Regions from separate parts of the Pseudoalteromonas sp. M58 genome, predicted to be linked through region 1. Evidence: predicted binding sites of a transcription regulator. Region 1 holds the regulator's gene; each other region holds the start of a gene.
The links. Region 1 encodes LexA, which represses DNA repair genes until DNA is damaged. Its sites were predicted from a motif close to TACTGTATNNNNATACAGTA; they were not measured.

Region 1 (7,372 bases):
GCTTGAAAGGCAAAGTGCTTATCTTTAGTGAAATGTCCTTTCATAATGCGTAAAAACACCACCAATAAAATAATTGTTCCTAAGGTGACGTGCATGCCGTGAAAGCCGGTTAACAAAAAGAAGGTATTGCCATAAATGCCCGCATCAAGGGTTAAGTTAAGATCGTTATAAGCATATATATACTCTTCTACCTGCAGCCCTAAAAAGCACACTCCGAGTAAAATGGTCGCTCCCAAGCATACTTTGAGTGGGGTACGTTTATTATTTTCCATCGCCACATGGGCAAAATGTAAAGTTACCGACGAGGCCAGCAAAATAAGGGTGTTGATAAGCGGCAACCCTTGCCAGCCCATCGCTTGGGTCGAAGTGCCTCCTGGGGTATTTAGCAATGGCCACATGGCTTCAAACGTCGGCCACAATACTTCATTTGTCATGGCGTTGTTATCCGCACCTCCAAGCCAAGGCACAGAAAACATGCGAGCATAAAAAAGCGCCCCAAAAAATGCCATGAAGAACATCACTTCTGAAAAAATAAACCAGCTCATACCTTGCCTAAAAGAACGGTCCATTTGTGCAGAATAAAGCCCTTGATCAGACTCGTGTATGACATTTTTAAACCAGCTAAACAGCATGTAAAGGAGTACAGCTATACCTACGTATAACAAGTAAACGCCATTACCACCCTCTTTGCCCATATCCATTACGGTTAAGGCTGCGCCTACCGCAATAAAAAATAACGCAACTGCCCCAACTATTGGCCATGGACTTTGCTCTGGTACATAATAATGTTCATATTTTTGATTCATTTTATTTGCTCCTAGTTTTTCACTAGTTTTATAAGCTAGTTATTACTGGCTACTAGCCGCTCGCTAATATCAAATACGGTATAAGACAGGGTTAACTCTTCTACATCACTGGGTAATTCAGTATCTACATAAAACAATAATGTAAACTCCAGCTCTTCACCTGCCTTTAACGGTTGCTGATCAAAGCAAAAACACGCTATTTTGTGTAAATACTTGGCCGCTTTTCCTGGTGCTACCGACGGTATAGCCTGCATTACTTTATCTTCATTACTGTTATTTTTAGCGCTAAACTTAACTTCACGCATAGCCCCAGGCTTTACATCTACACTGTACTCTTTAGATTTAACTTCAAAAGGCGCACCACTTTGCGCATGCGTAGTGAAACTAACGCTGACTTCTCTATTTTCAGTGACCAAGGTACTTTGCTGTGCCTGCTCTAACGAGGGCTTACCATTAAGCCCCGTTATATCGCAAAACACGTCATACAAAGGGACCATGGCAAATGCAAATGCAAACATTGCAATGCAAATCACCACCAGCTTTTTTAATAACGGCAAGTGAGTCATTATTTAATGTCCGGCGGCGTTGAGAACGTATGATAAGGCGCAGGTGAATCAACTTCCCATTCAAGCCCCTCAGCTCCATCCCAAACTTTTGCAGGCACTTTGTCGCCCCCTTTTGCACATTTATACACAACCACCACAAATAATAATTGCGATAAACCAAAGGCAAACCCACCTATACTAATAATGGCGTTAAAATCAGCAAACTGTAGCGCATAATCTGGAATACGGCGTGGCATACCGGCTAACCCCACAAAATGCATTGGGAAAAACAGCACATTTACACTTATTAACGACAACCAAAAATGCCATTTTGCTAAGGTAATATTGAACATGTTTCCGGTCCATTTTGGCAGCCAATAATAAGCCCCCGCCATAATAGAAAACACCGCGCCCGTTACGAGTACATAATGAAAGTGTGCAACCACAAAATAGGTATCATGATATTGGAAATCGGCAGGTGTAATCGCTAGCATCAACCCCGAAAAACCACCTAAAGTAAACAACACAATAAATGCGATACTAAACAGCATTGGCACTTCAAAGCTAATAGACCCGCGCCACATAGTCGCTACCCAGTTAAATACTTTTACGCCGGTAGGTACCGATATCAGCATAGTCGCGTACATAAAAAACAACTCACCCGCCACGGGCATACCAGTGGTAAACATATGATGCGCCCACACAATAAAGCTCAACAAGGCAATGGAGGAGGTGGCATACACCATAGAGGCATAACCAAATAGTTTTTTACGTGAAAAGGTGGGAACAATCGTAGAAATAATGCCAAAGGCAGGCAAAATCATAATATAAACTTCAGGGTGACCAAAAAACCAAAAAATATGTTGGAACATCACCGGATCGCCACCACCAGCGGCATCAAAGAAACTGGTCGCGAAGTATTTATCGGTGAGCACCATAGTAACTGCACCAGCAAGTACCGGCATAACTGCAATAAGTAAAAACGCCGTGATCAACCATGTCCACACAAATAACGGCAGCTTCATCCACGTCATACCCGGAGCACGCATATTTACTATGGTGACCACCACATTAATGGCCCCCATAATCGAACTAATACCCATAATATGCACAGCAAATACAAACATTGCTGTGTTGTCGTTACTATAAGTGGTGGAAAGCGGCGCGTAAAAGGTCCAACCAAATGCAGGGCCACCACCAGGCATAAATAATGAAGCTAATAGGATTAAAAACGCAAACGGTAAAATCCAAAAGCTCCAGTTATTCATTCTCGGTAAGGCCATATCTGGCGCACCAATCATTAGCGGGATCATCCAGTTTGCCAAGCCGGTAAAGGCTGGCATAACCGCACCAAACACCATTATTAAACCATGCACTGTGGTCATTTGATTAAAAAAGTGAGGATCAACCAGTTGTAGGCCCGGCTGAAATAACTCAGCTCGAATAACCATCGCCATTGCCCCACCAATTAAAAACATGGTGAGTGAAAAAATTAAATATAAGCTACCTATATCTTTATGGTTGGTTGTAAATAACCAGCGCTTAAAGCCTGTGGCAGGTTGATGGGCATGATGAGCCTCATTGGTATTAGGTTGTTCTGCAATGCTACTCATTATTTAGCCTCCCCATCAGCATCCAGTGCCGCTTGTATCTCGCTCGGTTGAATTACATCACCAGTGTCATTACCCCACGCGTTGCGTTTATAGGTAATAACAGCTGCTATTTGCTTGATTGATAATTGCTTTGCGAAAGACTGCATAGCCGTACCTGGTTTACCGTGGAGCAAAATATCTATATGCCCTTTGATATCACCTATGACTATTGGGCTGCCTTTAAGAGCCGGAAAAACACCCGGCAAGCCTAATCCTGTTGGCTGATGGCACGCCGCGCAGCTCGCCATATAAACCTGCTCACCAAGCGCCATCAGCTCTTCTTTTGGTACAACTTGGTCTAATAACGCAGCGTCTGCTGCAGCTGCTTTTTGCTTGGCTTGTTTAGCCTCTGCTAACCACGTTTTGAAGTCTTCTTCTGTTTTAGCTTCTACCACAACAGGCATAAAACCATGATCTTTACCGCAAAGCTCTGCACACTGCCCACGGTAAGTACCAACCTCATTAATATTGGTCCATGTTTCATTAATAAACCCAGGGTTTGCATCTTTTTTAACGGCAAAGTCAGGCACCCACCATGAGTGAATAACATCATCTGAAGTCATTAAAAAACGTACTTTTTGATTAATTGGTAGTACCAGCGGTTTATCGACCTCGAGTAAATAATTCGGGTTTTTATCAGCAAGGTTGGTTATTTCATTTTGAGGTGTAGCTAGCATGGAATAAAACTCAACGTCCTCCCCCATATACTCGTAATGCCACTTCCACTGTGAGCCTGTAATTTTAATGGTGAGATCAGCTTTGCTGGCATCCTCCATGGCAATTAAGGTTTTAGTCGCAGGAATGGCCATAACAATTAATATGACAAAAGGGATCGCAGTCCACAGTATTTCTACTTTGGTGCTTTCATGGAATTGGGCAGGGACAGCCCCTTTAGATTTGCGATGATGAATGAGTGCCCAAAACATAATGGCAAACACGATCACCCCAATCACACAACATATTAAAAAAATAGTCATGTGCAGTTGGTATACATTATTACTTATATCGGTTACGCCTTTACGCATATTATATTGGCTATTAGCAAGCACATTCTGCGAAAAAACAAACAATATAAGCCACAAGGAAGAACTCAGCTTACCCATGTGACGGCTCCTTTGATGCTATTGCTGACGCAAAGCGAAGAGGCATACGGCTTAAACGCCTATTCGTTATTTTTATTTTTTATAAGGGTGCTGGATTTAGTAAATGTGTGTTCTCAAAACGACTAAGCTGTGAGTTATTTTTATTCCAGCTCTTTAATAACTAGTTAAAAAATAAACAATAAGCAAGGTGAGTATGAAAAATAAACAAGGTGTATTTTTTAAAATGCGCAGCTAAAAAAATAGCAACTAGTCAGGCAATTAATCTAAGAGTCAGGTTTAGTAAGGGGTGTATTGAAATTACAGGATAGAAATATAAAAAATTGTTAACTTAAAAAAGCAGAGTAAATTTGTTTATTTATAAAGTATTTAGTGATTTTATTTATGATAGGAGAAGCACTTGACAACATATAGTCATACATTTGATAAGTTAGACATTGTGCTGCTAACAAACCCAGCGCCTAATCACTATTAAGCGCTAAATTATGCTTTAATACTACATCCAGTCAGCGTTACGAATAACACCTACCGCTAAGCCTTCAATATTGAACGACTCATTTTCTAAATCGACCTCAATAGCTGAAAACTCATCATTTTCAGCATGTAAGAGTACTTTTCTGCCCGCTTTTTCTAAACGCTTCACGGTTACATCGTCGTCAACACGGGCAACAATAACTTGTCCATTTTCGGCAACTTGGGTTTTATGCACAGCAAGTAAATCACCATCCATAATACCAATGTCTTTCATACTCATACCGTTAACACGCAATAAAAAATCGGCCGCAGGTTTAAACATTAAAGGGTCAATTTTACAGTGGCTTTCTACATGCTGTTGCGCCAATATAGGCTCACCGGCAGCCACCCTGCCAATTAAAGGTAAGCCTAACTGCTCTGGCTCCTCTTCTTCAACAAGCTGAATGCCCCGACTCGCGCCTGGCTTCATTTTAATCACACCTTTTTTGGCCAGTGCTTTTAAGTGTTCTTCTGCAGCATTCGCACTTTTAAAACCCAGTGTTTGTGCAATTTCGGCACGTGTAGGAGGCATACCAGTGTCTTTAATAAACACTTTAATGAGTTCGAGTATTTGCGCTTGGCGTTTCGTTAATGGTCGCATACAACTGGTTTTCCATACAGTACAATTAACTGTGAGTATATACAGTTATTTAAAAATCGCAAATATAAATTAATGCCTTATATGCCGTTATCATCAAACAATAACCTACTTTAAAAGCAGGGTGATAAATGTAATTATTAGCAACGCATTATCATATTAATAAATTTTAATTCTCAATTACTTATCCAAGGAGCTAGCATGAGTATTTGGCATCAACCGATTACATTAGAGTTTTGTAAGCAATTAGATCAAGGTATTACAGGCCAAGGGACACTCATGAAAACCATGGGAATAGAGATCAGTGAAATTGGTGATGACTACTTAGTGGCAACTATGCCGGCAATTCCAGAGCATCATAACCCTATGGGTATCGTTCATGGTGGTGCAAATGTGGTGCTTGCTGAAACAGTAGCAAGTTATGCCGCTAATTTTGTAGTTGATTTCAATCGGTTTTATTGTGTTGGCCAAGAGATCAGTGCAAGTCATTTAAAGGCATCACGCAATGGCACATTAACGGCCACAGCGAGAGCTTATCATATCGGCAAACGCAGCTCGGTTTGGGATATTAAAATAACCAATAGCCGCAATGAGCTTTGCTGCGTATCACGGATGACCGCAGCCGTAGTTGAGCGAAAAGGCTAGTAAGTCAATTAACCAAGGTTGAAATTAAATTACTTTTCGAGAGGGTAAATAGTAATTTCTACGCCTGCACCAATTGCAGATATACGTAACAAGGTATCTGCATGTAAGGCTTGGTTAAAGCATTTTGGCGAAGTGCCAGACTCAAACCCCATATCGAAGGTTCTGCGTGAGCAACTCAACCATTGCTTTAATGCATTGCGTGAACACGACTCGATTAACTCACACAAGTGATTAATCGCTTTATCTGGCGTGGTTATTTCACCTGCAACCTCTATGCGAGCAAGTTGACGGTATTCGTCTTTATCATAATGTAAAATAGTTGCGACCTTTTTTAAATCAGCAACTAATACGCTAATATCTTGCTTTGACTCAAGCTCTAGATCTACATTTAAAAATTGAATTTCCGACATTATCTCGTTTTTACCCTCTATTAATTTCATTGCAAACTTTAACGCAGTTTTACCGTTATACCAAATCAACAACGCAGGAATCACCTCATTAACGCATTTTTAGCGTTAGCCTCTGAATATTGCCCACTATTTACTCCTCAAAAACGCCCTCTACAAAATACGCAAATTAAAATTAAAGCATGCCGGTGGCAGTTTACTTTTTTATTCTAGGCCTTAAACTAGCCGCTCCTGTAGTTCACGTATGTGATGGATATGATTCGGTTTATTTTAGCTTTGTTGGCTTGCTGTGCTTGTTTTTCAGCAATGGGCGAACAATTTACGCGGTTTTCGAGTGCCAAAAAGCACTTAATTAATACCCTTCCCGAAAACGCTAAAAGTATTTATTGTGGTTGCGATATAAAAAAACAAGGCAAAAAGTTAGTACCCGATCCTACCCATTGTGGCTACGTGCCTCGCAACACACTAACCCGCTCAGGCAAAGTAAATCAACGTGCATTGCGAATTGAATGGGAACATATTGTCCCTGCATGGGAATTTGGTCACCAGTTACAATGTTGGCAAGATGGTGGGCGTAAAAACTGCCGCAAAGTTAGCGCTAAGTTTCGCATGATGGAAGCCGATATAAACAATTTAGCCCCTGCAATTGGTGAAATTAACGCCGATCGCTCAAACTATCGCTTTGGTATGTTAGCCCAAAACGCGACGCAATATGGTCGCTGTGAGGTTAAAGTTAATTTTAAACAACGTGTTGTTGAACCGCCTGTTCATGCACGTAAACGCATTGCCGATGCGTACGCTTACATGCAAAAAACGTATGGTTTAAAAATTTCAGCTAAACAACAAAAGCTATTTAATGCTTGGCAACAACAAGCTTATGCTGCTAACACAAATAGTAAAAAGCTGTAAGTTTAAATTAAAAGCGTGTAACACACGCTTTTAATTAACCTATAACGCTTGGTGTGGTCCAAATATTTCGTAGTGAATGTTTGAGCTTTGCACACCTAAATCAAGTAGCTGGCCTTTTACGTTAGCCATAAATGATGCTGGTCCACACAAATAAAATGCCCCTTCGCTAATAGGTAATGATGCCTCAAGCACCGTTA
Region 2 (7,372 bases), 1.1 Mb from region 1:
TGAAAACGCAGTACGCACTCAATGGCAGCAGCACAATGAAAGCCAAACGCTGTTACTGAGTATTTCTTCACGTGTAAAGCATCAAACGCAAATGTATCAAAGTTTGCTAGAGCAGTTTTTGCATGAGAAATTAGAAAGCTATATTGAAATGCGAGTTAACGATTATTGTCAGCTGATGGGTGAAAAGCTACCGAGTAATATTCGTATTCAATTGTATAAACGTCGCTGGGGTAGTTGTAATCGCAGGCGTGAACTAACCTTCAACTTACACTTGGCAAGTGCACCGACATGGGTTATTGACTACGTGATTGTTCATGAATTAGCACATTTAAAATATTTAAATCACAGCGCTCAATTTTGGCAACGTGTGGGATTATTTTATTCAGATTATAAACAAGCAAGTAACTGGTTAAACAATCATGGTATGAGTTTACAGTGGGTATTTGAATAAAAAGAAATAAGGTAGAGAAGAGAAGTGGTGGAGGGAGCTGGATTCGAACCAGCGAAGGCTGAGCCGTCAGATTTACAGTCTGATCCCTTTGGCCGCTCGGGAACCCCTCCACACTAATTGTTATTGCATTTGGCCCCACTTAACTTAGCCTAAGAAAAGTGGTGGAGGGAGCTGGATTCGAACCAGCGAAGGCTGAGCCGTCAGATTTACAGTCTGATCCCTTTGGCCGCTCGGGAACCCCTCCAATGCAACGCGGCAGATAATAGCAAACTTCTTATTTAAGTAAAGAAAAAAGCTAAAGAAAATTCAAATTTAGCCGATAAATACTTATTAATTAGTTAAATAGGCTAAAGTCTATGCAGATTGGTGATTTGTTAATCACGGAGAGCCAGTTAAAAACGAGGCTTAACGAAAGTGTGCACGAAAACCGCCGAGGCGAGTTTGCACTTTTATTAGCAATGCTCTCTCACGATGCACTCGATTTTAGTGAATTCCACCTACCCAAAAGTGACACTAAGCATGATCAAGCTGATGAAAATGCTCTGCGTAAACAATTTGGCGCAGGTCCAAAGCAGCCATTAGCGCCAGATACCTTTAATATGTTAATTGGTAAAAATAACACAGAGCTTTTAGCAAAAATGGGAAGCGCTGTAGGGATGAGTGATATAAAGTTAACTCAGTGCTTAAAGCCTGAGCCATTTAATATTCGTGATGATAAAAACCACATTCCACTGACTGTCATTGATAACTGTGAATTAGCGGTACGTCGACGAATTCAAAATACCAACACCGAGTTATCAAACCCTCAAATGGATGCGGTGGCATTTTATGATGATTTACAAAATGAAGCTATCCACCAGCCATTACATTTGTTTAGTGCCTAATTATATGTGTTCAATTGCTGCTTTATACATGCCATTTGATTGTAATAAACTGTGTTTATAGTAGTAAGTAACTATTGGTTTTATAGGTGCTTTATTTTAATAACTGATTTAATATAAAAAAAGCATCCAAAATTTAAATGCAATTGCTATAATGGCGCAAATGGTATGACATTAAATGCCATTATCATTAAACCAAGGTAATTAGGAACGTAATGAAGAAAACATTCACGCTGAATCATGAGAAAATCAAATACCCTCGTATGGTTGATGCTGCAAAGCATGAAGTGAAAAAATATTTGAAAAGAGAACGTAATAAAACTTTACCTGTTGATGCCGACTACTGGGCATTTGATTGTAAGTTTGGTAACACGGCTGAAGAAGCCCAAGTGGTTCACGTTGCTGAAATTAACAATCACATCAGTGAAATTGAAAAGCAAGGTTTAACTTCTTTTTACTTAGAGATTTTAGCAAGACCTGCACAGCGTCAAGATTTCGATGAAGATGATGGCGAGTAAAACGCTAATTTGCGTTTAGTGTAGTTTTTGAAAATGGGCCTTGTGGCCCATTTTTTGTAGCTGAAGTTTATACACTATGACATTTTTTGTATTTTTTATTACTGCCACAAGGGCACGTATCATTACGTTTTACTTTAATATCGGCAACCGGTGTAATCTCACCATCAAGGTATCGCCATTGTCCATCTTCTTTAATAAACCTTGAATTTTCTGCCAACTCGCAATATAAATCTTGATAAAAGTAGTGAGCTTTAAATGTAACAAATCCTGTTTCATCATTATAACCAGAGTCTAATACGGCTAAGTTTATAAAACGGCAACTATTTGCAAAATCTTTAATTTCTGAAATTGAATTTTCAGCTTGTTTTTCTTTTGCATAACTTTCACGAACAAAAACCGCGTTTTTAACAGCATAAGCACTGTAGCGTGCACGCATAAGTTGCTCTGGTGTGTGTGGCTGTTTGGTTTTTAAATGAAAAGGCTCGCAGCAATCAGCATAAGGTTGCTGACTGCCACAAAAACATAATAGGGCGTTAGAAGTCATGATAAATGTACTGTGTATTAAAACGCTAGTTTATCAAGCTTATTGCGTAAGTGAAATCTCAGAATGAGCGCTTTTTTTGCTAAAGCAATACAACTTAGTGCGCGTATGGCTCAAGTTTAATGATAACTGCGACAGTTGTTGGTTATTTATTATGTCAGTCCAGGTGATCACCGCGGCAAAATTTCCATTGTGAAGTGCAGAACTTAAAACATACTCTAAATTAACTAAATGCTTTTGACGAATAACCAGTAATTTACTGGTATCAATTGAGCATGAATCAAGTAGCGCTTTGCTCGGTACGTTATCTGGTGCTATTAACAGTGTCCATGCGTTTAGGCTGTTGTATTGGTGTAATACTTTTAATAACTCAAACGTTGCTGAAATTTCATCTTCAATTTGTACAACGTTAACACAATCTGATTGGTCATCTTGCTGGTAGCTTTTAACTGTTCTTACGGTAATTGGCTGTAACATAATCTTCTCACTCACTGGGTTTTTATACAGTACATTCATACAGTAGTTTATACAGTTGTTTGGTGCAAGTGTTTTTTGCTATTTTTTTGTACAGTTATTCATCTTAAAACGCGACAGTTACTATAAATATACAAATAATCTATATATAACAAAGATTTAATTTTTATTGGATATTAATCCCCACAGAATTAATTTTAAGGCTGGGAGCAAATAAATACAGATGAACAGGGGGTATACAGTAGTTTAAATTAATTAAGCGTGCTTGCTTTGGCTATAAACGCTTAATTAATTTACAGATGAAATGAGTTGCTGGGCAATGAAATTATTTTTCGCTACTAGAGGGGATCAAATGTGAAAATTGTAACTGGTGAATTTGTTCATACAGGCTGGCTGCGTAGCATTGAGCATCTTTAAGTCGTTTGGTACTAATATGTTTTCGTATATCGCTCATTGCTTCTATGGCAGGTTCATAGCCTTGACTACCGGCTAAGCTAAGCCACGCAGCACCATGAAATACACTTTGCGGCACACCTTGTCCTTTTATAAAAAACAGCCCTAAATAAAACTGCGCGCGATAATTTCCTGCCATTGCTGCCAAACGCATCCATTTTGCGGCTAAGGCGCCTTGTTCATTTTTAAGGTAATAAAGGGCTTTATTTAATGTGTCTTGATCGGTGTTTTTAGAGCTCGCAGGGAGATTTGCATCGCTTGGTTGCGTTACAAAAGAAAGAATGTTGTCTAATTGTTGCTCTAAGTCTTGGCCACTTGGTGTCGTTTTGATCATGCTACTTCGTTTGTTATTTTAATCACTTAGCTAGTTTAGTATATAGCAAGGTAAAATGTCCTGTAAAAAGTTATTTTTATGCTAAAATCTCGCCACTTTTTACAACCACAAGTTTATTATGCTCGAAGCCTTATTCAAAATCCGTGCAAATGATTCTTCGGTTCGCCGTGAATGTATTGCCGGTATGACTACATTTATTACGATGGTTTATATCGTATTCGTAAACCCAGCTATGCTTGCGGAAGCCGGTATGGACCAAGGTGCTGCTTTTGTTGCCACCTGTATTGCTGCTGCAATAGGGTGTTTTATTATGGGTTTGTGGGCCAATTATCCACTGGCATTGGCACCGGGTATGGGATTAAATGCATTTTTTACCTATGGTGTTGTATTAGGTATGGGTTATAGCTGGCAAGCTGCGTTGGGTGCGGTATTTATGTCAGGGTGTATATTTTTAATTCTAAGCTTATTTAAGGTGCGAGAGTGGATTATTAATGCAATCCCTCTGGTGCTCAAGCAAGCAATAGCAACGGGTATTGGCGCATTTTTAGCTCTCATCGCACTTAAAAGTGCCGGTATTATTGTATCAAGTCCTGCAACACTGGTGCAGTTGGGTGATATTACCTCGCCTGGCCCTTTATTGGCTATTTTCAGCTTTTTTGTTATTGCTGCACTGCTTTATCGCGATTTTAAAAGTGGCGTACTGATTAGTATTTTACTAGTCACCGCGATTGCTGTGTCTATGGGGTTAGTGGAGTATCATGGTGTTATTGCTATGCCACCTTCTATCATGCCGACCTTTATGCAACTGGACTTTAGTGCCGCGTTTGAACTGTCGATGTTGAGTGTTATTTTTGCGTTTTTATTCGTTGATTTGTTTGATACCTCAGGCACGTTAGTTGCGGTAACTCAGAAGGCTGGTTTAGCAGATAAAAACGGTAATATGCCGCGTTTAGGTCGTGCATTAAGCGCCGACAGCACAGCAACCATTGCAGGTGCAATGCTCGGTACTTCAACAACCACGTCATACATTGAGTCTGTTGCAGGTGTATCTGTTGGTGGTCGAACGGGTTTGACCGCTGTGGTTGTGGGTTGCTGCTTTTTACTGATGATGTTTTTTGCGCCTTTAGCTCAAATGGTGCCTGCATACGCAACCGCGGGAGCTATTTTATATGTATCTGTATTGATGCTACAAAACTTAAAGTTTGTAAATTGGGACGACATGACTGATGCAATTCCGGTGAGTGTTGTATTATTAATGACACCGCTGACTTTCTCAATTGCACACGGTATTGCACTTGGTTTTATTTCTTATACGGCGGTAAAAGTGCTGTGTGGCAAAAAAGATCAGGTAAGCATTAGTGTTTGGATTTTAACTGCCTTGTTTATTGTTAAGTTCGCATTTTTATCTTAATGCAGGCAGCTTGTTAGAATATGTATATGTTCTAGTATGTAAACACAAAGTGGGGCAAAATCCTATTCAAAAAAAAGCCCATGCAACTGCATGGGCTTTTTATTTAGAAAGGAGTTACCATTTCTTTTTAGGTGCAAATAATACGTCTAAATCATCTTGCTCTTGTTCGTTCTTTTTCTTCAATGATGTAGCATTTGATGCCTTGAGTTCATTACTTATCGTTTCAAGGTAGCCTTCAACTTCAGCTCGTTTTGCCGTAATGTAATCGTCATTAAATGAAACACTGTTAAGTGTGGCAGCTGCTTTTTCAAAGTACTGCCTAGCAGAGCCTATCATTCCAGCTGTTTGCGCTGATAACCCTCGTTTTATTTGGCTTTCAATGTTGATTCTTAGTTGTAGCTTTTCAAGGCGTTTGTCTTCTGCAATAAATACCTGGCTGTCTACTTTGCCTTTATTATGCTCAGAACGAATAATAGTGCGTAACTTTTTAATGCCTTGTATCAGCGATATCAGTTGTTTGTCGTTGCCTGGTAATACAAAGCCATCTGAACCGTCTTGAATTGGGTTTTGTAGTCGCTCTTTTGCTTCTTTTAAGCGGTTTTTTAGTCCACTACCTCCGCTTGAAATAGACACCATTTGACTGAGCGCATCATGAATTCGTCGTTGTAATATTCGCTGAGTTGCCTCTGAAAGTGGAATGTTGGCGCTATTCATTAATGCTTCTTCGGTTTCTTCAATGATTGCTTTTTGTTTTGTTAACTCTTTGCGTCGTTCAGCTTCTTGTTTTTCTTTGTGTTGCTGAACAGCACTAACCCATAGTGCAATGACTATAAGTGCAACAATTAATACAATTATAATGGAAACTATCATGTTATAATTCTCAAATTCTTAACCTTATTATCTAATCTTACATTAAATATATAAAAGGTGGGAAACTTTGCTCAGATTAACTGAAAAAAGCGTCACCATAAAGCGTTTAAATCTTAATATGTTATGTTTCGATTGCTGATAATCATTGCTACCTCAAGTTTATTTATTGTGTTAACCTGAAATTTCAACAAATTAATTGTTATATTATGTAACATTAATCAGCCTTTTATATAGCTACCTATAGTTAGGGTGCGCTTTTATCTGTCAATGTGAATTATAACGAAACTACATAGCCATGAAATTACAACAACTTAGATATATCGTAGAAGTTCAAAATCATAAATTAAATGTTTCAGCTACGGCTGAAAGTTTATTTACCTCCCAGCCTGGTATTTCTAAGCAAGTACGTATGTTAGAAGATGAGCTCGGTGTACAAATTTTTGGCCGCAGTGGTAAGCATTTAACTCATGTTACAGGCGCTGGCGAGGAAATCATTAACATATCACGCGAAATACTCTCAAAAGTTGAGGGTATTAAAGCGGTTGCGAATGAACATACTTTACCGGATCAAGGCAAACTTAATATTGCTACCACGCATACACAAGCACGGTATGCGTTACCGAGTGTAATTAAAGGCTTTACTCAAAAATACCCTGCGGTATCACTGCATATGCACCAAGGTACACCACAGCAAATATCGGATGCAGCCGCTCGCGGTGATGCTGACTTTGCCATAGCCACAGAAGCGCTTCATTTATATTCAGATTTAGTAATGCTGCCTTGCTACCATTGGAATCGTAGTATTGTGGTTGCTAAAGATCATCCCCTTGCGAAAAAAGTGGATAATTTAACAGTGGCTGATATAGCCCAATACCCACTCATTACCTACGTATTTGGCTTTACAGGTCGTTCGGAGCTCGACAAAGCATTTAATGCTTACGGATTAGAGCCACATATTGTATTTACTGCCACCGATGCCGATGTCATTAAAACATATGTGCGTTTAGGGCTAGGTGTGGGTGTGGTTGCATCTATGGCAATTGATCAGGTAAACGACAGCGACTTAGTGTGCATTGATGCTAGCCATTTATTTGAGGCGAGCACGACTAAAATTGGCTTTAGAAAGGGCAGTTTTTTACGCACCTACATGTATGACTTTATCGAACGTTTTGCACCGCATTTAACTAAAGAGCGAGTAGAGCGTGCGAGTTTACTGCGTAATCAAGAAGATGTTGATAAGTTATTTGCTGATATTGAATTGCCGGTTAAGTAACCGCCATAAACAGCAATGAAAAGCCGCTTAGTTTTGCAACTAAGCGGCTTTTTTGTGCTATGTAATTAACCTGAACTGTGGATAATAAATCCATCTTAAGCAGCTATTTTCAGCGCTAACTGCGTTGAATTTACTTGCAATAGGCTAGCTATTGACGCGTAATTTC
Region 3 (7,372 bases), 950 kb from region 1:
TTTCCGGCTTAAGCACTAAATTCCCCGTTAACTTAAGCTCTGCCTGAGGCTTACCCCATAAGGATGACAGTTGATAATGGCTGGCTTTTAATTCGTGCTCTAAATCTTCGACAGCGAGATTTCTTCGAACCAACTCAGCTTGAGCCAAGCGCATTTCGACATTAGAACTTTTGCCTGCTTTTACTCTTTTGGCAATAGCGTCAACCACTTCCTGTGCCTGAGATACCGCTAATTTATTGAGTTTCAGGCGCTCTTGTTTTATCAAGATTTCAACAAACTGCTTAGCAACAATCGCAGATAAATCGAGGGCTTTTATTTTTTGCTCGACTATTACTGCACTTGCTTGGCTTTTTGCCGCATTAACTCTGCCATCAATTTGATCTTGTTGAAGCAACCAAGAGTAGGTGAGCGTTGATTGCATACTTTTTAATGCACTATGCTCACCAGTCCCTAACGCATCTTCAATCATTAAACCTATTTGAGGACGCTCTCCAATTCCAGCTTGCTCGATATTACCTTGCCACAAGGCTTCTTGAGCTATCAAGGCTTTTAATTCAGGATGACTTTGTAGAGTCATGGTCACAGCCTTGCTTAAATTTATAACCTGATGTGATGACTGTGATTGCTGCTGGATTTGCGCATTAGCCAAAAAGGGAGTTGATGTTACTAAACCAGCCCCCGTTGTTAAAAATAGACCAACAGCCAAAAACCGATTGCCAGTCGGTTTTTTTCTGTTGCTTTTATAAAGATTAAATCTCATTCCATATCCTTAATTAATGGATGAAAAAAGTTTCGATAAAGTGATGAAAACTATCGACAGTGGATGCCGCTAGTACTGGCATAGTTGCCAATAATGCTAGAGTAATGATGAAAGTAGTAAGTGACGGTTTATTAATTGGATTTAATAAACCTTCAACACGAAGACTCGTGTAATCATGTCCGAAGTAGCTAACAGACGCCTGATCGCAATCCGTAGGAAGTGCTTTTTGAAGTCTAGCGACATCAATTAATGTCTGTGCGATATCAAGGTGGTCGTATTCTTTTGTGACCTCATTGTCGGCCATCTTTTCCGTCATTAAGACATATTGCTCGATTAGGGTTTGTTTTATACGTGACGGATAGAAGCTGGCAAGTGCCGTGAAAAGCACTTTAAATAACGGGTCTCTTGCCGTTACATGAGCCAGTTCATGATTAACGATGATATTAAGTTGTTCATCGCTAACTTGGGTTTGTAGTCCGGTTGATACATATATCTTGGGAGATATAAAACCTGTAGTAAAGGCAACAGGCACTTTAACAGGCATCAATAAATATTGATTGCCATTAGTCGTCCTAGCATCTTGTGCATCAGTAAAGCTTAGTAAACTCGATAATGCGATGGACTGTTTGGTTCTAGCAAAGGTAGTCTTAGTTACGCGCCAAGCTAAATAGATTAGTGCTAAAAGTAAGGTTAACGCGTGCCAACTTGAAAAGCTAAAAATATCGATATGGTGCCAATGGGCAAAATCTTCGAACCAGCTTATGTTAAAAACTTTATCAAACCCTAACGAGTAAGGCATAAAGTAACTAATACAAGAAAAGGCTATCCACCAAGGTGCACTCACTAGTGACCACAATATAAACTTTTGACTATTAAAACTGACTTGTTCGAGTCTGAACAACACAAAACGAGATACGACAGCAACAGTTGCAATACCTATCACAAATGCAAGCACTGAAACACTGAGCAAATTTAGAACGATTGCCATATCTCCAACTAACATAATTAAGCCCGCTCCTTTCTAAGCTGGCGTTGTTTCTCGATCATTTTTTCTAATGTATCGAGTTGTTCGTCATTAAGCTGTGCCGAAGCAGAACTGAACGCAGCAATTAAGCTATTTTCACCATCATCAACAAAGTCACTGGTTACATTTGAAATAAGTTGAGCAATTAAGCCTTCACGATCTACTCTGGCTGAATAACAATACGCATGGCCTTGTTTAGTGCGTTTAAGTAATTCTTTTTTAAATAACCTATCAAGCGTACTTTGGATAGTATTTAACGAATTACCACGAGCTAACCCCAGTACTTTATGTACTTGCTTTGCATCCGCTTCTTTCACATTCCAGAAATGTTGAAGCACTAACTTTTCTAGTTCACCTAACTGCATAACACTTTACTCTATTTAATTCGTTGGCTATATTGTCACAACAAAAACCGATAGGCAATCGGTTTTTTCATTTAAGGACATTATATGGGTTGGCTAATAACTAAGTATTTGATCACCGCTACGGTCATTGTCGCGGCATCAGAGCTAGCAAAACGAAATGATAAACTAGGCGCACTAATAGTGGCCTTACCGACAGTCACAATTTTAGCCATGATTTGGTTATATGTTGAAAAGCAGCCGTCAGAGAAAATAGCCAATCACGCTTGGTACACCTTTTGGTATGTACTTCCCACATTGCCCATGTTTTTACTTTTCCCCATGCTGATGCAGCGCTACAGTTTTTGGCTATCGTTACTCATCAGCTCATTAATAACTGTAATTTGCTTTTGGCTGTTTTCTTTATTGCTGAAGCAGTTTGGAATAGATTTGCTTCCTTGAGGTTAACAGCAAGGTCCGTTGTTCGCCCCACAGCTGCCATTAGAGTATTTACGTTAACGCGTAATGGGGCAGAAGCGAGTTATACCTGAATGACTGAAATTGACACTTTTGCGAAGTTAGGCTGTGAACGATAAGTCATGGTTAGCTGTAATAAGCTAACTATTAGTAAGAGAAAATTTTCCTATTTACACATGTTTAAACAAGCTTTAGTAAGTCCAATATTTATAGTTGGCAATAAGTTATACTAGATGCTATTGATAAAATGAGGATGTTTTCGCACTAAAGTAGGGGAAGTCCAGTTAGTCGTATCTAAGTTCCCCCAAAGCTAATAACTCTAGGCATTTCTTTATGCTGTAAGAACAGTCATATAACTATACTGGTCTTGTGCAACACATAGCGCTAAGTTTCAATATTACTAAATATTTAATAGGATCAGGGATTGAGTAGCTACTTACAGCAAGAGACATATGACTGTATTTTGCATAAAGATACTACTAAGTCTTATTGATGGCTTACTTAGTACATATTCCTTTTCAATTAATTTAGACGCTAAACTACGATATAATTGTAAGTTTTTATCTGAAATTAATGTAAGTGAATACTGTAAGCTTATTTAAATTTAAAAATATTTTAAATTCAATAGCTTGAGTTTTTAAGTTCCATAAACTTACACTTTTTACCCTGTAGTTCTACCATGCGGCCGTAGAAATGCGCGACAATCCTAAGCTTGCAAGCGTACCGCTGGCAATTGGCGGAAATAGTCGCCGTGGAGTGCTCTCTACCGCTAACTATATTGCTAGAGAGTATGGGGTGCGCTCTGCTATGTCTAACTATCATGCCAAACAGCTTTGCCCTGACTTAGTTATTGTGCCTGGCAGAATGGCTGTTTATAAACAAGTATCAACACAGATCCGCGCCATTTTTAACCGCTATACTGACCTTGTAGAACCTCTTTCGCTTGATGAAGCATATTTAGATGTGAGCCATAGTACTGCTTTTAAAGGTAGTGCAACGTTAATTGCTAAGCAAATTCGTACCGATATTTTTAATACCACAGGACTGACTGCATCTGCAGGTATTGCCCCAATTAAATTTATAGCCAAAATTGCTAGTGATGAAAATAAGCCCAATGGCCAATTTGTAGTATTGCCTGAGCAGGTTGACTCGTTTTTAGCCCAATTGCCATTAGGTAAAATTCCAGGGGTGGGTAAAGTAACTCTAGAAAAGCTTAATTTAAAAGGGTTATACACGGGGCAAGATGTGCGCGAAAAAGGGGCTAATTGGATGCAACAGCATGTGGGCAATTTTGGTGTGTCGTTATATCAAAAGTGCATGGGGGAGCATATAGGGCGCGTTTCCACCGAGCGAGTACGCAAGTCATTGAGTGTGGAACATACTTATGAATACAATAAAAACAGCCTAGATGAATGCCTTGAACAATTACCGCAACTGTTAGATGAACTCGTGGTTCGATTAAATAAACAGCAACTACAACATAAAATTAATAAATTAAGTGTTAAAGTTAAATTTGCTAATTTTGTAGTGACCTCAGCAGATCAAGCTGCGTATCAATTAAACACGGCTATTTTTAAAGAGTTACTCGCCAAAGCCTATCAACGTGGATTACAACAACCGGTGCGCTTATTAGGAATTGGCGTGGGTATTAAAAATCAACCAGAGCATAATTTACAGCTTAGTATTTTAGATGTGTAAAACGCGTAACTCCAAGTTGCCAGTAAGTAAGTAGGTTATCGCAGTACACTGGTTATAAATTGCTAAATAAATAATAATAGGGACTACGTTTTCTAACAGGATCCTTTTTTATGGCATATCCAAAAGCAGTACTGGCTAAGCCGGTAAGTGCAAGCCTAGATTGTACATCGCATGATGCACTTATTATTATCAGCAACGACTTTTCTCATTTACCAAATACGCCACTGCGTGATGCAATTTTAGACCAAGCCCAAGTAGACTCTCGCATAGGCAATCAAGTCACCTTGTTAGTGATTGCCGGTAAACGTGTCGTGTTAGTGCCAACAGGCCCTTTAAACAGAGATTATGACGACGTTCGTCGTTATTTTGATGCAGCCAAATTAGCCATTAATGAGGCAAAAGCATCAGGTAGTGTTAACCCTGCTATTTATTTACCCGCTTTAAATACGGATAGCCGTTATCAACATGCTCTTGAAGTGGCTTACTTAGGCGCATGCCAAGCATTATGGCAACCCCTAGAAGCGCGTGAGTTTCATGGTCAAGGTATTGAACCTATTACTCAAATAGGCTTAATTGATGCCAATGAGCAAACAATCAAAGCAGTCAATGCGTTAGCTGCGGGGCAATATGCCGCACGTGATTTATGTGGCACCGAGCCTGAACGCATGGCCCCCCCACGTTTTGCTGATTATTGTACTGAGTTATTTGAAAACAGTGCGGTGAGCGTTGATGTGATTGATGATTTAGCTGCCATTGATAAGCATTACCCCATGCTAAGTACCGTTGCTCGCGCATCGTATGCGGTAGAGCGTCATCATCCACGCGTTGTTAAACTTGAATACGTGCCTGAGGGCGAAGTAACCCGAACACTGATGTTTGTTGGTAAAGGTTTAGTCTATGACACGGGCGGTGCAGATTTAAAAGTCGGTGGTTTTATGGCGGGCATGAGCCGCGATAAAGGCGGTGCGGCCTCGGTTGCTGGATTTATGAAAGCGGTAGCCGATTATCAGCCTAAAGGGGTTAAAGTGATTGCCTTTTTAGCGGTTGTACGCAACTCTATTGGTTCAGATTGTTTTGTCCCTGATGAAATAATTACTAGCCGTGAAGGTGTGCGAGTACGTATTGGTAATACCGATGCCGAAGGGCGTTTAGCTATGGGGGATTTACTTAGTGAAATGAAAGATTTAGCTAAAAATGAAATAAATCCAACGTTGTTTACAGTGGCAACCTTAACAGGGCACGCTGCGCGCGCTATGGGGCCTTATGGCGCATATGTTGAGAATGGGCCCGCGCGTAGTGCTAATATTTCACGCCAATTAGCCGATTGTGGTGATTTATGGGCTGACGGTGCTGAAGTGTCGCGTTCACGCCGTGAAGATTATGATTTTATAAAACCACGCACTTTAGCTGACGATGTGCTTTCTAGTAATAATGCGGCTTCTGCTGTCACAGCGCGCGGCCATCAATTCCCTATGGCATTTTTAGCTGTGGTAGGTGGATTAGATAAGCATGGTAATGAATCTACTTTACCACTTCCTTATGTACATATGGATATTGCTGGTAGTGGCGTTGAAGGCGGCGACTGGCAACATGGTAAACCAACTGCAGCGGCAGTTAGCAGTTTATTTGCCCGCTATTGTTTATAATTTTCTATAAATAATCCTAAAAAGCCCTGAAAATCAGGGCTTTTTAATTGGTGGAAGATATTTATTATCCGGAGTTAAGGTTAACTAAGCTTAAAGCGCGATACCACGCTTGATAACTCAACACTGCTTTGTTTGAGTTTGTCGCTAGCGCGAGTTAAATCTTTGGTGTTACCCAATGATTGCTCTGTAGATTGTGATAAATCGTTAATTCTTAAATTCACCTCGTCTGCGGCTGATGTTTGCTGCTCTGTGGCGCGAGCAATTTGGCCGTTCATATCGGTGATCACCGATACCAGCCTGTCTATTTCATCAAGTGATGCATTAGCTGAAGAGGCTTGTTCAACCGTAGAAATAGAAATCTCTTGGCTAGATTTTACCGCTTCAACTGCAGCTTTAGCCCCTTCTTGCAGCTTAGCTATCATAGCTTGAATCTCATCAGTGCTTTTACCTGTCCGGCTGGCAAGTGTTCTTACTTCGTCGGCTACAACTGCAAAGCCTCTTCCATGTTCACCTGCTCTTGCAGCTTCAATAGCTGCGTTTAGCGCTAACAGATTGGTTTGTTCAGCAATGCTTCTAATAACATCAAGTACCGAGCCAATATTATTACTCTCTTGAGCAAGGTCGGCGGTCACTTTGCTCACGGTTTCTATATTACTAGAGAGGGTTTCAATGGCGATAATGGTTTTCGACACTACATTTTTACCCGTTGATGCATTACTAGCAGCATCATTTGCGGCTTGCTCAGCAGCTTCGGCATTACGGCTAACATCATGAATTTGATGAGTCATTTGCTCCATTGCCGCGGCTACTTGGGTTGAGCTGTCGTTTTGAAGTTCAATGAATGATTGGCTGGTTTTGCTAGAATCATCTACAGCATGGGCATGCTCGTTTACATCGTTTGCGCTTTTGGCAACCAGCACCAAAGACTCCCTAATTTTAGAGACAAACAAGTTAAATGACCGCGACAGCTGAGATATTTCATCATTGCCATTTTCGTTGAGAGTACGGGTTAAATCCCCCTCACCTTGAGAGATATCTTTCATCATTTCTGCTGCTAAACGAGTCGGCGTTAAAATACTGCGACCAATAAAGTAGCTAAAAAGTACGACAACGACGATCATAATCATTACATTGATAACGATAATAGTACGTTGCAGCGAAAAGGTGTTGTCTATGGTATCAAGGTAAACGCCCGAGCCGATGATCCATTGCCATTGATTAAAGCCTTTTACATACGCAATTTTATCTACGGGTTTGTCGCTGCCGGGTTTTGGCCACTTGTAAGGCACATAGCCTTCGCCGGATTTTTTAACAACATCAACCATTTCAACAAACAAAGGGGTGCCATCAGGGTCTTTATTATTCGTTAAATCTTTCCCTTCAAGGGCTGGTTTAATTGGGTGCATTACCATGGCTGGCTGATAAT
Region 4 (7,372 bases), 960 kb from region 1:
TCAGGTGATTATTAATTTACTCTCTAATGCGTATAAATTTACAGAGCAAGGCTTTGTGCGATTATCGTTCGATTATAACGATAATAAACTTCAGGTTAGCGTTGAAGATAGCGGTATTGGTATTGCAAAGGCACAGCAATCATTATTATTTAGTGAGTTTACCCAGGCAGATGTGGGCGTTGCTCGTAAGTATGGCGGAACAGGGCTGGGGCTGGCTATTTCTCAAAAGCTAATAAAAATGATGGACGGTGAAATTCATTTACACAGTGAAGAGGATAAAGGTAGTACGTTTACGTTTAGTATTAGTGCGCCAGAATCAGCAGACGCTCCCTCAAAGTTACCTAAAAAAACAGCTTCGCAGCCAAATCTTTTGGATAAACGCATACTGTTGGTAGAGGATAATGCGATTAACCGACAGGTGATTGCAAAAATGCTTGAGCCTACTAAAGTGAGTTTAACAATGGCTGAAGATGGCTTAAAGGCGCTTGAAGTATTGAAGAGTCAGTCGTTTGATTTGATTTTAATGGATTGCCAAATGCCCAACATGGATGGCTATGAATGCACTCGCGCGATTAGAACCACTGAAATTAAAACCGGCTTACGAGTACCTATAGTGGCGATCACTGCAAATGCTTATGAAGAAGATAAGCAGCGCTGTTTAATTGTTGGTATGGATGACTTTATAGCCAAACCCATTAATAGCGATGATTTATATACAGTGATTGGTAATATACTCAGTTGAGCAGCAGCTGAAGAGCACACAGCATAGATCACGGTTAGCATGCTAAGTGACCGAGGCGTGCTCGGCGACTCATATTATACTTTTTTGGTTAGCCACATACCGCCAAGTACGGAAGCAAAAAATAACCAAAACTCTGTTTTAAGTGATACCAGTTGTACAAGCCCAGGACCCGGACACACGCCACTTAAGCCCCAACCTAAACCAAATAAAATAGAGCCAGTAATTAACCGCGTATCGACCTTTTTTAAATCGCTAAGGCTTAGTTTGTCGTTAAACAACGGCGTGCCTTTTTTAGACATCCAAAACCATGCGCCCATCATAATGACCATTGCAACGGCCATGACAATAATTAAGCTACCGTCCCATTGCTGATTAAAGGTGAGAAAGTTAAGCACTTTATCAGGGTTGGTCATGCCACTAATAATTAGTCCCAAACCAAATACAAACCCTAAAATAAGCGTAATAATTGCGTGCATGATTTACCCTACTAAATTAGCGGTGATAATGGCGATTGCCATAAACGTACAGGTTGATACCCATGAACGAGCCGAAAAGCGAGACATACCACATACGCCGTGACCACTGGTGCAGCCATTCGCTAACGTGGTCCCCGCACCGACCAAAAGCCCTGCAATAATAATCATCCAAGGCGATAAGTTTAATTCGCCTACTAACAGCTCAGGGGCAAATAATTGTATAAATACACCTGCTAGTAATAACCCCATCACAAAACACAGTTTCCAACGAGAAGCTGCTGCCAGTGGATTAAAAATTGATTTTATAAGCCCTGAAATTCCCGCTACTTTACCAAATAAAACCAGTAATAACGCGCAGGCTAGACCAATTAAACCACCGCCAATAGCCCCAGATAGTGGTGTGAATTCGGTTGTCATCGTTTAAATCCTCCAAGCAAGGGATACACCCAATCCTGATTGTTCCATTGAAATTGATAGTTGTTGATTAGGCGCTAAATAGTTTGCACCTGTTACATTTTTAGAGGGTGAATAAAAAGCCATTGCGTTAAATTGCACCGCGTCACTAAGCGCATGACTAATGCCTGCTGTAAAATGCCATTCTTGCACACCGGGCGCTAAAATATTAAATAAAATGTCAGATGATGGAATGGGTTGCTCGGTATAAGAAGCACCAAACCTAATTTTTTGTTGCTCAGTGCGTTGCCATTGATAACCCAGTTTATAAATATTCATATCGTGCCAACCAAAGCCTGCTCCGGCTTCAGCCCCTAGTGGCGCTGACATTAAATTAGTAATAGGGTTGGCGATACTTTTTACTTTACTGTAATTTATTTTTTGCCAATCAAACACCACTTGGTGCGATGGTAAAAACTGCCAAGCGGTACCGAGCTGAATAGAGCTTGGTAAATCAAACCCGCCTTGCTCTGCAAACAGGCCGCTGTAACGGTCAAATTCATCCATAGACACTGATGAACGGTAACTGGCGCCCCAGCTAAGTGACGAGTTAATAATGTGGCTGATCCCAAGTTGCATTCCAATGCCTGTGCTGGTATCAACGCCATTATTAGACAGCGCCTCTGGCTTTTGCGAAAAGGCGGCAAAATTTGCCAAACCTTGTGCTTCAAATTGTTGCACTACATAAATAGCAGATACACCTAGGCGTATTTGTTCATTTAATTGATAGCTCATGGTTGGGCTGACAAATAGCTGTTTTAAGTCAACACCAGTGGTGCCGCCATAAAATGTGCCTTGAGGGGCAGAATCAGCCACATATTCTGTGTTCATTCCGCCGTTACCATAAACTAATAGGCCAATATTAATGCGCTCATTTAGTTGATGGCCAATAGCAAATTCGGGAATTGCAAATAAGCTGTTATCACTTTTTTTGGTGGTTGCGTCCAAATACAGTGCATTGGGAAAGTATTCATCGACCTTTGCAGCGGTGTAGTTACGCTCAGGAGCAAATAATTCTATGCCTACCGACATTTGCGTGCCATTAGCTGAAAAAGTAGCCGGGTTATTTGCACCTGACATTAATTCTTCTGATAACGCTACACCAGCACCTGCCATGCCTTTGTGAGTCATACCGTAGCCATGAGTAAAATAGCCATTCGTTGCAAATACATTAAATGTGCTTAACGCAGAGGTGAAAACAAGGCCTGAGAGTAACTGTTTTTTCATTTAAATTGAGACTAAGTAGAGAAAGTTGGCGAACAATAGCTAACTTTTTATATTCCAAAAAAGAACTTTAAAAGATTATATATACTAAAAAAGCATATTGTTTGTGGATGAGGAACAGGTAAATGAAAGGGCTTACAAAGGAGGGTTAAATACACTGGAGTAAAACAGCATTATTAAGCGCTATTTTACTCCAGCCAAGTGATTACATTGACTCTAATTTCATACCGCGTGTCTCTTTAATGTATTTAACTACAAAAAACACACTAATAAACGCCGAGAGGGTATAAAAGCCATAGGCGCCTGCTAAACCAATACTACCTAGCATGATAGGGAAGGTCATAGTAATAGCAAAGTTAGCTATCCACTGCGCACTAGCAGCAACTGCAAGCGCGGCGCCGCGAATGCGGTTATTAAACATTTCACCAAGCAGTACCCACACAATTGGGCCCCAGCTTAAACCAAAAAATACCACAAACAGGTTAGCCATTATTAAAGCAAAGGTACCCATATTTTCGCTAAGTGCTAACTTGCCCGCTTCATCAAGGCCTGCACTGCCAAAGGTGTAGGTAAGTGCACTTAAACTAATAAACATACCTATACTACCTACCAGTAACAATGGCTTACGTCCCACTTTATCAACTAAAGCAATAGCAATAAAAGTAGACAAAATATTAGTGGTACCCGCAAGCACGTTTATAAACAGTGATTGTGATTCATCAAAACCAGCGGCTTGCCAAAGTTCTGAACCGTAATAAAATACCACGTTAATACCAACAAATTGTTGAAACACTGACAAGGCCACACCCATCCAAACAATAGGGTGTACCTTTTTACTGCCATCGATAAATAAATCGCGAATACTTGGTTTTTTATCGCTTTTCAGAGACTGCTTTACGTCATTGATTTGCGCATCAGCATCATCGTTTGAAATTTTATTAAATACAGTTTTAGCGTGTTTAAGCTTGCCTTGTGCGACTAAGTAACGCGGTGACTCAGGAATAAACAAGACCCCAATTAAAAATAAGCCTGCAGGAACTAGTTCAGCCCAAAACATCCAGCGCCATGCAGCTAAGTCTAACAGTAAAATACCCTCGGCACCGCCTGCGGCATTAGCAATTAGGTAGTTACTTAAAAAGGCAGCAAATAAGCCAAGAACAATAGCAAGCTGCTGCAGTGTTGCTAAACGGCCGCGTAAGCTGGCAGGTGCTACTTCTGCAATATAAGCCGGCGCTAAAACAGATGCCGCACCTATACCTAATCCACCAAATAAGCGGTAAAAAATAAACTCAGCTGAGCTATCAGCAATACCAGAGCCAAATGCACTGATAGCAAATATAAGTGCAGTGACAATCATAATAGCGCGACGGCCAAATTTGTCAGCTAATGGGCCAGCAGCTAAAGCACCCAGCGCACAACCAAGTAAAACAGAGGCAACATTAAACCCTGTTGCTACACTGCTTGAGTTAAATGTATTACCTAATGCCGATACAGTGCCATTTATAACGCCTGAATCAAAACCAAATAAAAAGCCACCAATGGCGGCAACAGCCGATATAAAAATAACGTATAAAAGTGAGCACTTTGTCTGTGCGCTTTGCTCACCTTTAGTTGCATGCTGTGTTGTCATGTTGTTCAATCCTAATTTTTATTATGTGTAATGAAGTTAAAGTACCACTAATAATTTGCGGGCAACCTTAGCACAGAGTAATCACGCTAAAAAAGATATTTCAATAGTAATACGTATGCATAAATAAATTAATTGAGTTGCGCGAGGGTCTGTTTATCTTTTGAGATTGAAGTTTCAGCAGTGTGTTTGGTTTTTAAGCAAAATAGATCTTTTGCCATGTGAATGCCCGTAAATAGGTACTAACGCTTCGTTAATGTTAAACACGCACTGCTTGAAGGGTTCTGCTATCTACACAGGTGAAGATAAGGTGCAGGGTATAAAAAGGGTGCTCGGTTTTAACTTAGTTTATTAAGTAACAAACCTCGCTGAAATTAAAGCGCCCGAGATTGAATCAATTTAAATTCTAAAAGGCTATTAACTCCTAATTGGGTTGCTAAAAGCGCTCAAACAATTATACTGTTTTTATATACAGTATTGGCGGTTTTTATGAGAAAAGAGTTACCAGCAAAATATTATTTGGCACATTTTAAAGAGCTAATAGGCTTTGTGAGCGATAAATGTATGCATTTACTTGAGCAAAAGCACATTACATTTATTAATAAAATAAACACCCTCGACGAGCAAAGCCAATGCATGCTAGCACGTATTTATTCTCGTAAGCCTTATTTAGTGCAAACTCAGTCATTAAATTATGAAGAGATTATTTCGCCTTATCAGTCACTTTTTAATTTAAAAACAGCCGGATTAGTATATGAACCCTCACAAGCAGACGCTAAGCAACTGCTTAGTCACCTAACAAAGCCGGCCTTAATTGAGTTGTTATCTCAACAAGAGCAGCCACCATTATTTAAAAAAAGTGCAGCTAAAAGTTGTTTAGTTGAAGTCGCTATTTCATTTTTTGAATCTAAGCCAGAGCGTCTTTCGCATTTGTATAATCAGTATGTGATCAATAATAGAGATGAGTGTTACCAGTATTTTGAGTTTTTGTATATTGGCAGGCTCAGTGCCGGTGATGTTAATCATCAAAATCGGTTTGTACTAAGAGATTTAGGGGTAACTCCTGTTAGGCAAGGGCATAATGAAAGTTTGTCTCGCTTTGACTCAATTGAGGAAGCGCAATCTAACTATGTGTTAAACCGTTTTCGGTTAGCCGTTAAAAACGCGAAAGATGACAATGAAAATGAGACGTTAGCAAAACAGTTAATAAATGAATTAGCAGTAGGGGTTGTAGCTCGAGAGCTAAAGAATAAGTTATTGGTCATACTTTATAAGCAACTAAAAACAACTAACCCTGTATTAGCGTTTGATGTACTTAATGCCTGCGAAGACGATGCGCACGCACTAGAAATTCAAATAAGAGAGCAATACCGTTTAGGTAATAAAGAATGGGTAAAGGCGCAACTTGAGAAAATTATAGAAAATCCGCTCACCGATGAGTTACTGTACTTTGCGGATGACTTTTTAATGCGCAAATTTAACAAGCAAACACGCTCACGGCTTAGTGAAATGTTAGCCAGTACACGCTGTATTATAGAAGTTGATGAACTTTACCGTGGCGATGTTGAGTTAGGTGTAAGTGATCACTACACTCGTCAAGGCAAACAGGTTTTTTATACTGAAAATACTTTGTGGCAAAGCTTATTTGCGCTGGTTTTTTGGCAGGAGCTTTTTATTGAAACCCCGACACCGCCTTGTAATGAATTTGATATTTACCCGCAAGCCTTAAAAACAGACACCTTTTATTTAAATCAATCCTCACAAATAGAAGCGCGGCTGGCTGCGTGTAATAGTACCCAAAAACTGCTGCGTTTAGTGTGTAACCATGCAGCGAAGTATTATGAGCAACCAAATGGCTTATTTAGATGGCACAAAGATGTATTAAAGCCATTAGAGATGCTTATTTTAAACAGCCCGATAAATGCGCTATTAAGCCATTTAAAAAACATGGCAAAAAACTACCGACAATTAAAAGATGGTTACCCCGATTTAATGATTGTTGATAACAGCGCAGTTCATTTTGAGGAGGTAAAAGCGCCCGGAGACAAGCTTAAAAGAAACCAGCTAGTGAGCATCGATAATTTAAAAAACAGTGGTTTTAAAGTCAATATTGCAGCGGTGAAGTGGTATGTAGACCCTAACCGTATTTATAGTGTGGTAGATATTGAAACTACAGGAGGCCTCAAAGGCGGTAACCGCATTACCGAAATTGGTATTGTTAAAGTAAAGCAGGGCGAAATAGTTGATACATGGACCACATTGATAAACCCAGAGCGACCCATCCCGCGCTTTATTACCTCGCTTACAGGCATTAACGATGCCATGGTAAGCAATGCGCCCATATTTAGCGATATTGCAGCGCCGTTACTGAATCAGCTCTCAGGCAGTATTTTTGTGGCGCATAATGTTAATTTTGATTATGGCTTTATTAAAAAAGAGCTTGAGAGGATAGGGATTAATTTTAAAATGCCGAAACTGTGTACAGTCGTTGAATCACGCAAAGCATTTAAGGGATTAAAGTCGTATTCGCTGGGAAATTTATCTGCACACTTTAATTTAGACTTAACCAATCATCACCGTGCATTAGACGATGCCAAAGCGGCCGCGCAGTTATTATTACTGGTTCAGCAAACGGACAGTCAGTGATAGATTTACGTCAGTTAAAAGTATTTTGCTTAAAGTGGTAAAGTGCCTTGTGTATAAATACAGGGTATTAAAAAATTAGGTTTATCTATTTTTAATGGGCGATTAAAACTGCGCTAATAAAATAATCGCTGTAAGCTTTGCAATCCCATGATAATGTTAAATTTATGCTAACATATTTTAGGGCGGGTGTTTTAAAAGTGGTAT

Region 2: the regulator LexA is predicted to act here: its motif matches at 2,894-2,913, upstream of AAGD16_RS09220 (SulA-like leucine-rich domain-containing protein).
Region 3: the regulator LexA is predicted to act here: its motif matches at 3,174-3,193, upstream of dinB (DNA polymerase IV).
Region 4: the regulator LexA is predicted to act here: its motif matches at 4,980-4,999, upstream of AAGD16_RS10185 (exonuclease domain-containing protein).

The regions. Positions count from the first base shown of each region.
Region 1 covers NZ_CP152390.1:3,156,406-3,163,777, forward strand. Annotated here, with positions in the region: gene AAGD16_RS14545 (DUF2909 family protein) at 1-28, shown strand, start outside; gene AAGD16_RS14550 (cytochrome c oxidase subunit 3) at 1-806, opposite strand, end outside; gene AAGD16_RS14555 (cytochrome c oxidase assembly protein) at 842-1,372, opposite strand; gene ctaD (cytochrome c oxidase subunit I) at 1,372-2,964, opposite strand; gene coxB (cytochrome c oxidase subunit II) at 2,964-4,106, opposite strand; gene lexA (transcriptional repressor LexA) at 4,600-5,217, opposite strand; gene AAGD16_RS14575 (PaaI family thioesterase) at 5,416-5,859, shown strand; gene AAGD16_RS14580 (hypothetical protein) at 5,889-6,269, opposite strand; gene AAGD16_RS14585 (endonuclease) at 6,522-7,175, shown strand; gene hmpA (NO-inducible flavohemoprotein) at 7,215-7,372, opposite strand, start outside.
Region 2 covers NZ_CP152390.1:2,009,502-2,016,873, reverse strand. Annotated here, with positions in the region: gene AAGD16_RS09250 (M48 family metallopeptidase) at 1-451, shown strand, start outside; tRNA gene AAGD16_RS09245 (tRNA-Tyr) at 477-561, opposite strand; tRNA gene AAGD16_RS09240 (tRNA-Tyr) at 611-695, opposite strand; gene AAGD16_RS09235 (VC2046/SO_2500 family protein) at 808-1,335, shown strand; gene AAGD16_RS09230 (DUF6172 family protein) at 1,548-1,850, shown strand; gene AAGD16_RS09225 (YchJ family protein) at 1,918-2,394, opposite strand; gene AAGD16_RS09220 (SulA-like leucine-rich domain-containing protein) at 2,434-2,868, opposite strand; gene AAGD16_RS09215 (sel1 repeat family protein) at 3,191-3,652, opposite strand; gene AAGD16_RS09210 (NCS2 family permease) at 3,771-5,063, shown strand; gene AAGD16_RS09205 (hypothetical protein) at 5,178-5,933, opposite strand; gene cysB (HTH-type transcriptional regulator CysB) at 6,229-7,206, shown strand.
Region 3 covers NZ_CP152390.1:755,969-763,340, forward strand. Annotated here, with positions in the region: gene AAGD16_RS03505 (TolC family protein) at 1-760, opposite strand, end outside; gene AAGD16_RS03510 (M56 family metallopeptidase) at 774-1,763, opposite strand; gene AAGD16_RS03515 (BlaI/MecI/CopY family transcriptional regulator) at 1,766-2,149, opposite strand; gene AAGD16_RS03520 (DUF3147 family protein) at 2,234-2,587, shown strand; gene dinB (DNA polymerase IV) at 3,296-4,300, shown strand; gene AAGD16_RS03530 (M17 family metallopeptidase) at 4,411-5,946, shown strand; gene AAGD16_RS03535 (methyl-accepting chemotaxis protein) at 6,027-7,372, opposite strand, start outside.
Region 4 covers NZ_CP152390.1:2,195,795-2,203,166, reverse strand. Annotated here, with positions in the region: gene AAGD16_RS10210 (response regulator) at 1-742, shown strand, start outside; gene AAGD16_RS10205 (DUF6691 family protein) at 817-1,218, opposite strand; gene AAGD16_RS10200 (YeeE/YedE family protein) at 1,222-1,635, opposite strand; gene AAGD16_RS10195 (OmpP1/FadL family transporter) at 1,639-2,898, opposite strand; gene AAGD16_RS10190 (sugar porter family MFS transporter) at 3,101-4,525, opposite strand; gene AAGD16_RS10185 (exonuclease domain-containing protein) at 5,012-7,168, shown strand.